One region of the Cupriavidus sp. UBA2010 genome, then DNA from elsewhere that is predicted to be linked to it. Evidence: predicted binding sites of a transcription regulator. Region 1 holds the regulator's gene; the other holds the start of a gene.
What was found. The regulator FNR, encoded in region 1, switches genes on or off when oxygen is low (the NO sensors DNR and NnrR bind a similar motif). The targets are predictions, from matches to a motif close to TTGATNNNNATCAA.

Region 1 (5,423 bases):
GGTGACCTGCGCGAACTGAACAACCCGCTGCCACGTTGGTGGATGTGGATGTTCCTGCTGGCCTGCATCTTCGGTCTTGGTTACCTGGCGCTGTATCCGGGCCTGGGATCGTACGCCGGTATGCTCAAGTTCTCGACGCAGGGCGAGCTTGCCGCTCACCGCGAGGCCGCCGAGAAAACGCAGCACCAGATCTACGCCAAGTATCTGAGCATGGATATCAAGCAGGTGGCGGCGGATCCTGACGCACGCGAGATCGGCCAGCGGTTGTTCCTGAACTACTGCGCGCAGTGCCACGGTTCGGATGCGCGTGGCAGCCGAGGCTTCCCCAACCTGACCGACAACGATTGGCTCTACGGTGGCGAGCCGGAGACGATCCAGCAGACGATCACCAAGGGCCGCAATGGCGTGATGCCATCGTTTGCCAGCACGATCGATGCGAAGCAGGCCGGCGATACTGCCCAGTACGTGCGTTCGCTGTCTGGTCTGTCGTCAGATCCGATTCGCGCATCGCGTGGCGAAAGCACGTTCAAGTCGACCTGCGCGGCCTGCCATGGCGCCAACGGCAAGGGCAACCAGGCACTCGGCGCGCCGAACCTGACCGACAACACGTGGTTGTACGGCAGCTCGGAAGCGACGATCGTCGACGCGATCCTGAAGGGACACAACGGTCATATGCCGGCGCACGAGGAGATTCTGACGCCTGAGCGCATCCGCATGCTGACCGCATATGTGTGGGGTCTCTCAAATACGGGAGGCGCTGCAAAATGACTAACTGCCCCGGGGCCGGGCGGCGTGCCGCCCACCGGGGCGTGAGGGCAACACGATGAGCGCGCCCCTTAACGCCCCCGATCACTCGGACGATCACGCCTCGAACGATCCGTCTGCAAGCCAGTCGGCGAGCGATCGTAACGGCAACACTTGGCGTCCCGCGCCGCCCCCCAAGGGGGCCGAGACCACCGAGGAAGCGCTGTACGAGGTCCGCCGCAAGATCTATCCGCGCTCGACTTCTGGCGCGTTTTCGAGCTGGCGCGTGTGGCTGGTCATCCTGACGCAGTTGATTTACTACGGAACGCCCTGGCTGCAGTGGAATGATCGCCAGGCCGTGCTGTTCGATCTCGGCGCGCGCAAGTTCTACATCTTCGGTCTCGTGCTGTGGCCGCAGGATGTGATCTATCTCGCTGTGCTGCTGGTCATTTCTGCGCTATCGCTATTTCTGTTCACCGCCATCGCGGGACGCCTGTTCTGCGGCTATGCCTGTCCTCAGACGGTCTACACAGAGATATTCATGTGGATCGAGCGACATGTCGAAGGGGATCGCATCGCGCGGATCCGACTCGACGGCGATCCCTGGAGCCTGCGCAAGCTGCGAATCAAGGCGACCAAGCATGTGCTCTGGGTGCTGATCGCACTGTGGACGGGCTTCACGTTTATCGGGTATTTCGCACCGATTCGGGAACTTGGTAGCGAGGTCCTGCATTTCACGCTAGGACCCTGGCAGAGCTTCTGGATGCTGTTCTACGCATTTGCGACCTGGGGCAACGCCGGATTCATGCGCGAGCAGGTGTGCAAGTACATGTGCCCCTATGCGCGTTTCCAGAGCGTGATGGTCGACCGCGATACCTATGTCGTGACCTATGACGTGGGTCGTGGGGAGCCGCGTGGTAGCCGTTCCCGCAAGACCGATCGCCATGCGGCTGGTATTGGCGATTGCGTGAATTGCAGTATCTGCGTGCAGGTGTGTCCGACCGGTATCGATATTCGTGATGGCCTCCAGTACGAGTGCATCGGTTGTGGCGCCTGTATCGACGCGTGCAATCTCGTCATGGACAAGATGGAGTACCCGCGCGGCCTGATCCGATACACGTCGGAAAACGCCATGCGCAAGTCCCTGACGACATCCGACGCGCGCAAACGGCTGCTGCGACCACGCACGATCATCTATACGCTGATCTGGCTGGTTCTGGCGGCGGGCTTCGTCGCATCGCTGGCAATGCGGTCGCCGATCAAGGTCGACATCATTCGGGATCGCGGCGCGCTGGGCCGGGAAGTGGAGGGCCGCTGGATCGAGAACGTCTATCGGCTCCAGGTGATCAACACCACGGAAGCGCCGATGCGGATTCGCGTGCAGGCTGAGGGCGACGATCTGACTGGACTGACGGTCGAGTATGACAAGTCCGCCGAGGCCATGCAGCCAACGTCCAACCGGTTGTTGCCGATTCGCATTCGCGTGCCGATCGACGATGCCAAGGAAGGCACGCACAAGATCAACGTAACCGTGACGGCGGAGGGCGAGGACGGCCGAGACGCGCATATCAGGCAATCCACGAGTTTCATTGTTCCCCGCAATCTGTGATGCTGAGGGTGAAATGGCAGCAAACAAGGAGAGCGCAATGACATCCCAACAGTCCAAGCCCTGGTACAGGGAACCGTGGCCGTGGCTTTTGATGAGCGGTCCGTTGCTCGCAATTATTGGCTGCGGCGTGACCATCTGGCTTGCCAACACGCATCCGGATTTGCCGGTTTCCGGCGTGGAGCGTCATGGCCTGGTCGTGGAGAAAACGGGGGCGGAGCATGTAGCGTCGCCGGCTGCGAGGCGCCCATGAGACTCCGCTGGCTGATGTGGGTACTTTGGCCGGCGTTTCTGATGGGCGGAGCGGCCACCGCCACCGTGTTTTCGGTCGTTGATCCGGGCGATCTCACGTTCTTCGGGCACCAGGTGGAAGCGTCTCGTGAGGCGGTCTACACGATTGGCTTCCTGGTGGCGTGGTTGTTTTGCGCGTTGTCCAGCGGACTGACGCTATACACCATGCCAACCAAGCTCGAGGAGACCGACGAACTCGAGTAATGGCTCGAGTGCTGGCAGAAAGCAAAACGGCCGCACCGGGAGATCAGCTCCCGATGCGGCCGTTTTCCTGGCCACGATGCCCGTTAGCAGTTTCGGCTATAGACCTGCCTGATGCCTTCCATGTCCACGAGTTTCACGTGTCGTTGGCGAATCTGGATCAGGCCGGCTTCGGCGAATCGCGAGAAGAGCCGACTCACGGTTTCGAGCTTGAGGCCAAGGTAGCTGCCGATTTCTTCGCGGCTCATCCGCAGCACGAACTCGCTCGACGAGTAGCCGCGCATCGACAGGCGCTCCGACATGTTGACGAGAAATGCTGCCAGGCGCTCTTCGGCACGCATCGAGCCAAGAGTGATCAGCATGATCTGGTCTTGCGAGATTTCCTTGCTCATCAGCCTCAGGAACTGCTGCTGGAGAGAAGGCAACGTGCCGGACAGCGATTGCAGGTCATCGAATCGCACGACGCAGACCTCTGTGTCCTCGAGCGCGGTGGCGTCGGACGCATGCTGCATCTCGCTGAGGCCGTCGAGCCCGACGACCTCACCGGGCAAATGGAAGCCGGTGATTTGCGTGCGTCCGTCCTCCATGGTCACGTGGGTCTTCAATGTGCCAAAGCGGATCGCATAGACTGCGGTAAGTGGTTCGCCCATGCGATAGAGCGTTTCGCCCTTGTGAACACGAACGCGTTCCTGTACGAGCGTGTCCATCTTTGCGAGGTCCTGTTGCGACATGCCCACGGGAAGGCAAAGCTGGCCCATGGCGCAAGTGGAGCAACGCGGAGACATCTCGGTGACGGGAATGGAGGTAAGCAATTGATGGTGCTCGCATGAATGCGCTTGCGATGGAGGCGCGATGCAGGCATTTTACAGCGTGATGTGACGCAGAAGCGAGGAACAGTTGCCATTTGGTGTGCTTTTCAGTGTCTTTACACTTGCGTTGCTTGGTGGCGTGCATTGCGCCGCCATGTGCGGAGGAATTGCCATTGCCGTCGAGCAACGGCAATCCGGGGGGGCTGTTGCGGTCGTTAGCCTCGTGCATCGCTCGCGATTTCACTGGTGGCTGGAACTGCTGGTCATGCACGCCGGGCGTCTCACGACCTATGTGCTGCTTGGGGCGCTGATGGGAGCGGTGGGTGCGACAGTCTGGAAGCAGGACTACCTTCCAGTGCAGCGCTGGCTCTATGGCGCGGGCAGCCTGTTACTGGTTCTGACCGGGGTGTGGTTGTTGCGGGGCCGCGTCATGCGTGCAGCATGGCTCGAACGGCTGGCGGCGCGGGCTGCCTCGTATGTCGTCCGGGGCGTCGCGTCGCTGGGCATGCAGATGCCGCTTCGCTTGCGTCGGCACGCGCCCATCATGCGGCGCTATGGGATGGGGTTGGCCTGGGGGCTGGTGCCCTGTGGTATGGTGTATGGCGCACTTGCGCTGGCCTTGTTGGCTGGAAATGCGCCATCTGGGGCACTTGTCATGGCGGCCTTTGGCATTGGGACGCTGCCCAACCTGCTGGTGATCTCGGGTTTGTCGGGCTACCTGCGGCAACTGTCGCGCCGCCCCGGCGTTCGAGTGGGCGCCGCGCTTGTTGTGATCGGTTTTGGGGCGCTGGGTGTCGCACGCGCCGTCTGGCTGCCCGATACGCTGGCCAATCACGGCTTCTGCGTCGTGTTCTAGACTTTTTTGCTGGTTGCAGGGCGGGGCTGGAATGCCATACAATCGCGAAAACCACGGTATCGCGCTCCGATGCGCTCGTGGCGTCGCCGGGGCTGCATTCCCGATCTGGGATGTGTGCCCAGGGGGTCTGGGCAGGTCTGGCTTGCCGGGATCGTCCCCACAGTTCATCCGGTTCACAAGATCTGGTTCCAAAGTCCGATGGGGCTGTGTGGAGAGGTGGCGCTGGTGCCAGGCGAAGTTGCCTGGGCCGATATCGATTGTTTCTTGCCGCCTTGGCGATCTGATTGTCCAGGTGAATGTCCACCCCAAAAGGGAGAGGGTGCGACGCAAGAGGTCCGTTGACTGGCGTAGTCTGTCAGCCCCGGACGATCTCCTGCCGGAACGACCCGGCAATTCGATGCAAAGAAAATGAGGTGCACGGCTCCGCTGCGAAAAGCTGCGAGTTGGCTGCGCGATGAGATGGCGGTGGCTCAGGCCTCGCTGTATCTGCAATCTCCAGTGCTTCAGGATTCGTCCAGAAGCAGGTGCAAAGACAGGCTGCACACAATCACATGAATACCCAAGAGGCGAAGATCGTCCTCGAGACCGCGCTGATCTGTGCGCAGGAGCCATTGCGCGTTGGTGATCTGCGACGGTTGTTCGCCGACGACGTCGGTGCCGACACCATCCGGGTTCTGCTCGAAGAGCTGCGCAACGACTGGCAGCAGCGCGGGGTGGAGCTCGTGGCCCTGGCCAGCGGCTGGCGGTTCCAGAGCCGCCCCGAGATGCGCGAGTTTCTTGATCGGCTCAACCCGGAGAAGCCGCCGAAGTACTCGCGTGCCGTGATGGAAACGCTAGCGATCATCGCGTATCGCCAGCCGGTGACGCGCGGTGACATCGAAGAGATCCGGGGCGTAACGGTCAGCACGGAGGTGGT
Region 2 (5,423 bases), on a different contig from region 1:
CACTTCATTGTCAGCGCGAGCACGGAAGCCGGTCCGACGCTGTTCTGGGTCGAACGCACGGCGCCGGGCCTGACGTTGATCGAAGCCCCCACCTTTGACGGCGGCCGTACTGCTGACCTGATACTGGCCGACGTGCCGGTGAGCGCCGCACAAGTGCTGGGAATGCCTGGCGGCGCATTGCCGCTGCTGGAGCAATTGAGCGACACCGCCACCGTGGCGCTGTGTGCCGAAGCCACCGGCGCCACGGCGCGAATGCTGGAGGACACTGTCGAGTACGCGCGTCAGCGCCAGCAGTTCGGGCAGGCCATCGGCAGCTTTCAGGCGCTGCAGCATCGCATGGCCGACATGTACATGTTGCACGAGCAGGCCGTCGCCCTCACACAGGTGGCTGCCATGCGTCTTGCTGGCGAGCCACATGAGCGCGCGCTGGGTGCCAGCACCGCCAAGGCCCATGTCGACGAAGCAGGCCGCCGCATCGGGCAGGGCGCGGTGCAGATCCACGGCGGCATGGGCGTGACCGAGGAAACGGCGGTCGGCCACTACTTCAAGCGTGTCACCGCCATCGGCCTGCAGTTCGGCAACGTTGCCTACCATCTGCGCCGTTGTGTCGACCTGCGCTACCCGGCCAACGCATAAGGATCGCCATGGATATCGACGACTCTCCGCAAGACCTGCAGTTTCGCGCCGAGGTGCGCGCCTGGATCTCCGAAGCGTTTGATGACGAGCTTCGCGCCATGATGGCGCAATCGAAGAACGGCCATCTCGACAAGGCGGCACAGGTACGCTGGCAAAAGGCGCTGCACGCGCGTGGCTGGGCCGCGCCGAATTGGCCGCAAGCACATGGCGGGCCTGGCTGGACACCCACGCAACGTCACCTCTTCCAGAGCGAACTGGCCGCCGCCGGTTGCCCGGCAGTGTCGCCGATGGGGCTCAAGATGGTGGCGCCCGTCATCATGAAGTACGGCAGCCCCGAGCAACAGGCCCGCTTCCTGCCGCGCATCCTGGCGTCCGACGACTGGTGGTGCCAGGGCTACTCCGAACCGAACTCAGGCTCCGACCTGGCATCGTTGCAGATGCGCGCGACACGCGGCATCGATGCGGATGGCGAGCACTACATCCTCAACGGTTCGAAGATCTGGACGACGCACGCCCAGTGGGCCGACTGGATGTTCTGTCTGGTGCGGACCTCGCGCGAGGGCAGGCCGCAGGAGGGGATTACGTTCCTGCTGCTCGACATGCGCACGCCGGGTATCACCGTATCGGCGCTGCCTACGCTCGACGGCCCGATGGAAGGCCAGCAGGAGGTCAATCAGGTTTTCTTTGACGATGTGCGCGTGCCGGCCGCCCAACGCATTGGCGACGAGGGCATGGGCTGGACCATTGCCAAGTACCTGCTCGAGTTCGAGCGGGGTGGCAGCTTCGCGCCGATGCTGCGCCGGCAACTGGACAAGGTGGCTGCCATTGCTGCCGCTCAGCCCGGTGAGGATGGCACCGGGCGGCTGATCGACGATCCCATCTTCCGGCAACGGCTGGGCGCCATGTACGTGCGCGTGGCGGCGGCCGAGGCGGCGGAGTTGCGGCTGTTCTCCGGCGTGGCCTCGGGTACGTCGATCGGCGCGGCGTCGAGCATGATCAAGTTGGTCGGAACCGAGACGGCACAGGCCATCTCCGAGCTAGCGGTCGACGCGCTCGGGCCCTATGCGCTGCCATTCGTGCGGGACACCTGGGCCGAGATCCAGGGACGCGCTGCCGACCCGCGTCTGGGTCCCGACGATGCCGCCCCGATCGCACCGCGCTACTTCAACTACCGCAAGGCATCGATCTACGGCGGTTCGAGCGAGATCCAGCGCAACATCATCGCGCGACAGGTATTGCGGCTCTGAGCGCCCGCGTTGGCGTCCCTCGACGCCATCTGTCGCCAGTATCCATCCTACAAATCGAACAAGGAGACAAGGCTCATGGAGACGGAATACCTCGCGACGCTGCCCAGCGCGATTCGCCACTTCGCCCGGGAGCGGGCCGGGGCCATTGCGTACGCCTTCGAAGGCCGCGAGACCACGTTTGCCGATTTCGATCGCCATACGGATCGTGTGGCGCAGGCCCTGCTGGCCGACGGCGTGAAGGCTGGCGATCGCATCGCCTATGTCGGCAAGAACAGCGACCACTATTTCGAACTGTTCTTTGGCACGGCCAAGATGGGGGCCGTCATCGCACCGGTGAGCTGGCGGCTGGCAGGGCCTGAAATCCAGTACATCGTCTCGCACTGCGACGCGACGCTGGTCTTTGTCGGCCCCGAGTCATCGGCATCGGTTCGCAACCTGCTGCCAGCGCTGCCACTGGTGCGCCGCGCCGTGGCGATGGAGGGCGGGGAGCCAGACTGGCCGGCCTACACGGACTGGCGCGACGCCTGCCCGGATACGCCACCTGCGTACGAAGCGAAGCCCGCCGACGTGGTGCTGCAGCTCTACACGTCTGGCACTACCGGACGTCCCAAGGGCGTGATGCTGATGCATCGCAACCTGACCAGTGGTACCGAGATCTCGCTGCGCGAAGGCGCAGACTGGTCGCAATGGAACGACGGAGATGTGTCGCTGGTGGCCATGCCGGTGGCGCATATCGGCGGTTCGGGCTGGGGCGTGCGCGGTGTTCTTGTCGGCTGCAAGGGTGTCGTCGCGCGCGAATTCGATCCGGGCAGGGTGCTCGACTATATCGAGCACGACCGCATCAGCAAGCTGTTCATGGTGCCGGCCGCGATGCAGATCGTGCTGCGCGATCCGCGCGCGCGCCAGGTGGACTATTCACGCCTCAAGCACATGCTGTACGGCTCGTCGCCAATTCCCGCGGCGCTGCTGCGCGAGGGCATGGCGGTGTTTGGCTGCGGCTTCGTGCAGCAGTACGGCATGACGGAGACCACGGGCACGATCGTGGCACTGCCGCCCGAAGACCATACGCCCGCCGATGTCCCGCGCATGCGCGCCGCCGGCAAGGCCATGCCCGGTAGCGAGGTCGCCGTGGTCGGGCCGGATGGCCAGAGGCTGGCTGCCGGCGAGGTGGGCGAGGTGGTGATCCGCTCGCCGCAGAACATGGCGGGCTACTGGAAGCAGGAGGAAGAGACCGCCCGTACCATCGACGCCGACGGCTGGCTGCGCAGTGGCGATGCCGGCTACATGGACGCGGACGGTTACCTCTATATCCACGACCGGGTCAAGGACATGATCATCAGCGGCGGGGAGAACATCTACCCGGCCGAGGTGGAGAGTGCCATCTACGGTCACCCGGCCGTTGCCGACGTGGCCGTGATCGGTGTGCCGGACGAGCGGTGGGGCGAGGCGGTCAAGGCGATGGTGGTGCTGCGCCCGGGTGTGGCCGCTGATGCCGACAGCATTCTGGGCTGGGCGCGCGAGCGCATCGCGGGTTTCAAGGTGCCCAAGAGCATCGACTTCATCGACGCCATGCCGCGCAATCCATCCGGCAAGCTGCTGCGCCGGGCGCTGCGGGAGCCGTACTGGACGGGCCGCACCCGGCAGGTGAACTAGGCACTCCGGGGCCGGGGAAGGGCACATCCGGCGGCAGATGCCGCCGGGCGGTCGAGGTCGGGGTCGCCCTCCGGGCCATACCCGGTCGATGCGCCACCCGATGCGTCGTCCCCCCGCGGCGGTGCCGCCGTTTGATCTGCCGCAACACTACCTATGGTATCGATATAGATAATCAACCCCATATTTTGTGCGTAAGCACGGGAGGGGTGCGATGCAGCAGAACATCCGGGGCGCGACGACTGTCGACGTCGAGTCGTCCATCAATGAATACCTGGACCGCAAGGACTGGCGGATTCACGCCAATGCCAACCAGGGTTATTCGCTGGGCGGCCTGATCCTCAATGTGGCCGGCAAGGTCACCGCCAACTACTGGCTTTCGCATGTCTACGCGCCCGAGGCTGGCGCCGCGCACCGGGAAGGCGACCTCCATATCCACGATCTCGACATGCTGTCCGGCTACTGCGCCGGCTGGTCGTTGCGCACTCTGCTCCATGAAGGCCTCAACGGCGTGCCTGGCAAGGTGGAAGCCGCGCCGCCGCGGCATATGTCGAGCGCAGTCGGGCAGATCGTGAATTTCCTGGGGACGATGCAGAACGAATGGGCCGGCGCGCAGGCCTTCTCGTCGTTCGACATCTATATGGCGCCCTTCATCCGCAAGGACGCGATGACGTACCCCGAGGTCAGGCAGCACATCCAGGAGCTGATCTACAACCTCAACGTGCCGTCGCGCTGGGGCACGCAGACGCCATTCACTAACCTGACGTTCGACTGGACATGTCCCGACGATCTCAAGGAACAGGTGCCCGTCATCGGCGGCGAGGAAATGCCGTTCCGCTATGGCGACCTGCAGGCGGAGATGGACATGATCAACCGTGCGTACATCGAGGTGATGACGCAGGGTGATGCCAAAGGGCGCGTCTTCACGTTCCCGATCCCCACCTACAACATCACGCCGGATTTCCCGTGGGAAAGCGAGAACGCTGCGCGGCTGTTCGAGATGACGGCGAAATACGGCCTGCCGTACTTCCAGAACTTCGTGAACTCGGACCTGACGCCCAATATGGTCAGGTCCATGTGCTGCCGCCTGCAACTGGATCTGCGTGAATTGCTCAAGCGCGGCAACGGTTTGTTCGGCAGTGCGGAGCAGACCGGGTCCCTGGGTGTGGTCACCATCAACTGCGCGCGCCTTGGTTATCTGTATCAAGGCGACGAAGCCGCACTGCTGAACAGGCTCGATTCACTGCTGGACATGGGCCGCGACACGCTGGAGGCCAAGCGCGAGCGTATCCAGCAACTGATGGACGAAGGGCTGTTCCCCTACACGAAGCGCTACCTGGGCACACTGCGCAATCATTTCTCGACGCTTGGCGTGAACGGCATCAACGAGATGATCCGCAATTTCTCGGGCGATGCGTACGACATCAGTACGGAAGACGGGCACGCGATGGCGATGCGTCTGCTGGACCATGTACGCGGGCGGATCGTCGAGTTCCAGGAAGCCACGGGCCACATGTACAACCTGGAGGCCACGCCTGCGGAAGGCACTACATATCGCTTCGCGCGTGAAGACCGCAAGCGCTGGCCCGACATCCTGCAGGCCGGCTCGGCCGATCAGCCCTACTACACGAACTCGTCGCAGTTGCCCGTCGGCTTTACCGACGATCCATTCGAGGCGCTGGCACGTCAGGAAGCCCTGCAATCGAAGTACACCGGGGGCACGGTCCTGCATCTCTACATGGGCGAGCGACTGTCCAGCGGCGAGGCCTGCAAGCGGATGGTGCGTCGCGCGCTGGAGTCGTTCCGGCTGCCTTACATCACGATCACGCCGACGTTCTCCGTCTGCCCCAAGCACGGCTATCTGGCCGGCGAACACCGCTTCTGCCCGAA

Region 2: B2246_RS16130 (ribonucleoside triphosphate reductase) is a predicted target of FNR. The motif match lies at 3,668-3,681, and genes of this name have one in related genera.

What each region holds. Positions count from the first base shown of each region.
Region 1 covers NZ_DDCI01000012.1:119,924-125,346, forward strand. The annotation lists gene ccoP (cytochrome-c oxidase, cbb3-type subunit III) at 1-768, shown strand, start outside; gene ccoG (cytochrome c oxidase accessory protein CcoG) at 824-2,353, shown strand; gene B2246_RS07880 (membrane protein) at 2,367-2,603, shown strand; gene B2246_RS07885 (hypothetical protein) at 2,600-2,845, shown strand; gene fnr (fumarate/nitrate reduction transcriptional regulator Fnr) at 2,929-3,654, opposite strand; gene B2246_RS07895 (sulfite exporter TauE/SafE family protein) at 3,740-4,507, shown strand; gene scpB (SMC-Scp complex subunit ScpB) at 5,059-5,423, shown strand, end outside.
Region 2 covers NZ_DDCI01000020.1:341,800-347,222, reverse strand. The annotation lists gene B2246_RS16145 (acyl-CoA dehydrogenase family protein) at 1-636, shown strand, start outside; gene B2246_RS16140 (acyl-CoA dehydrogenase family protein) at 645-1,883, shown strand; gene B2246_RS16135 (fatty acid--CoA ligase) at 1,959-3,536, shown strand; gene B2246_RS16130 (ribonucleoside triphosphate reductase) at 3,748-5,423, shown strand, end outside.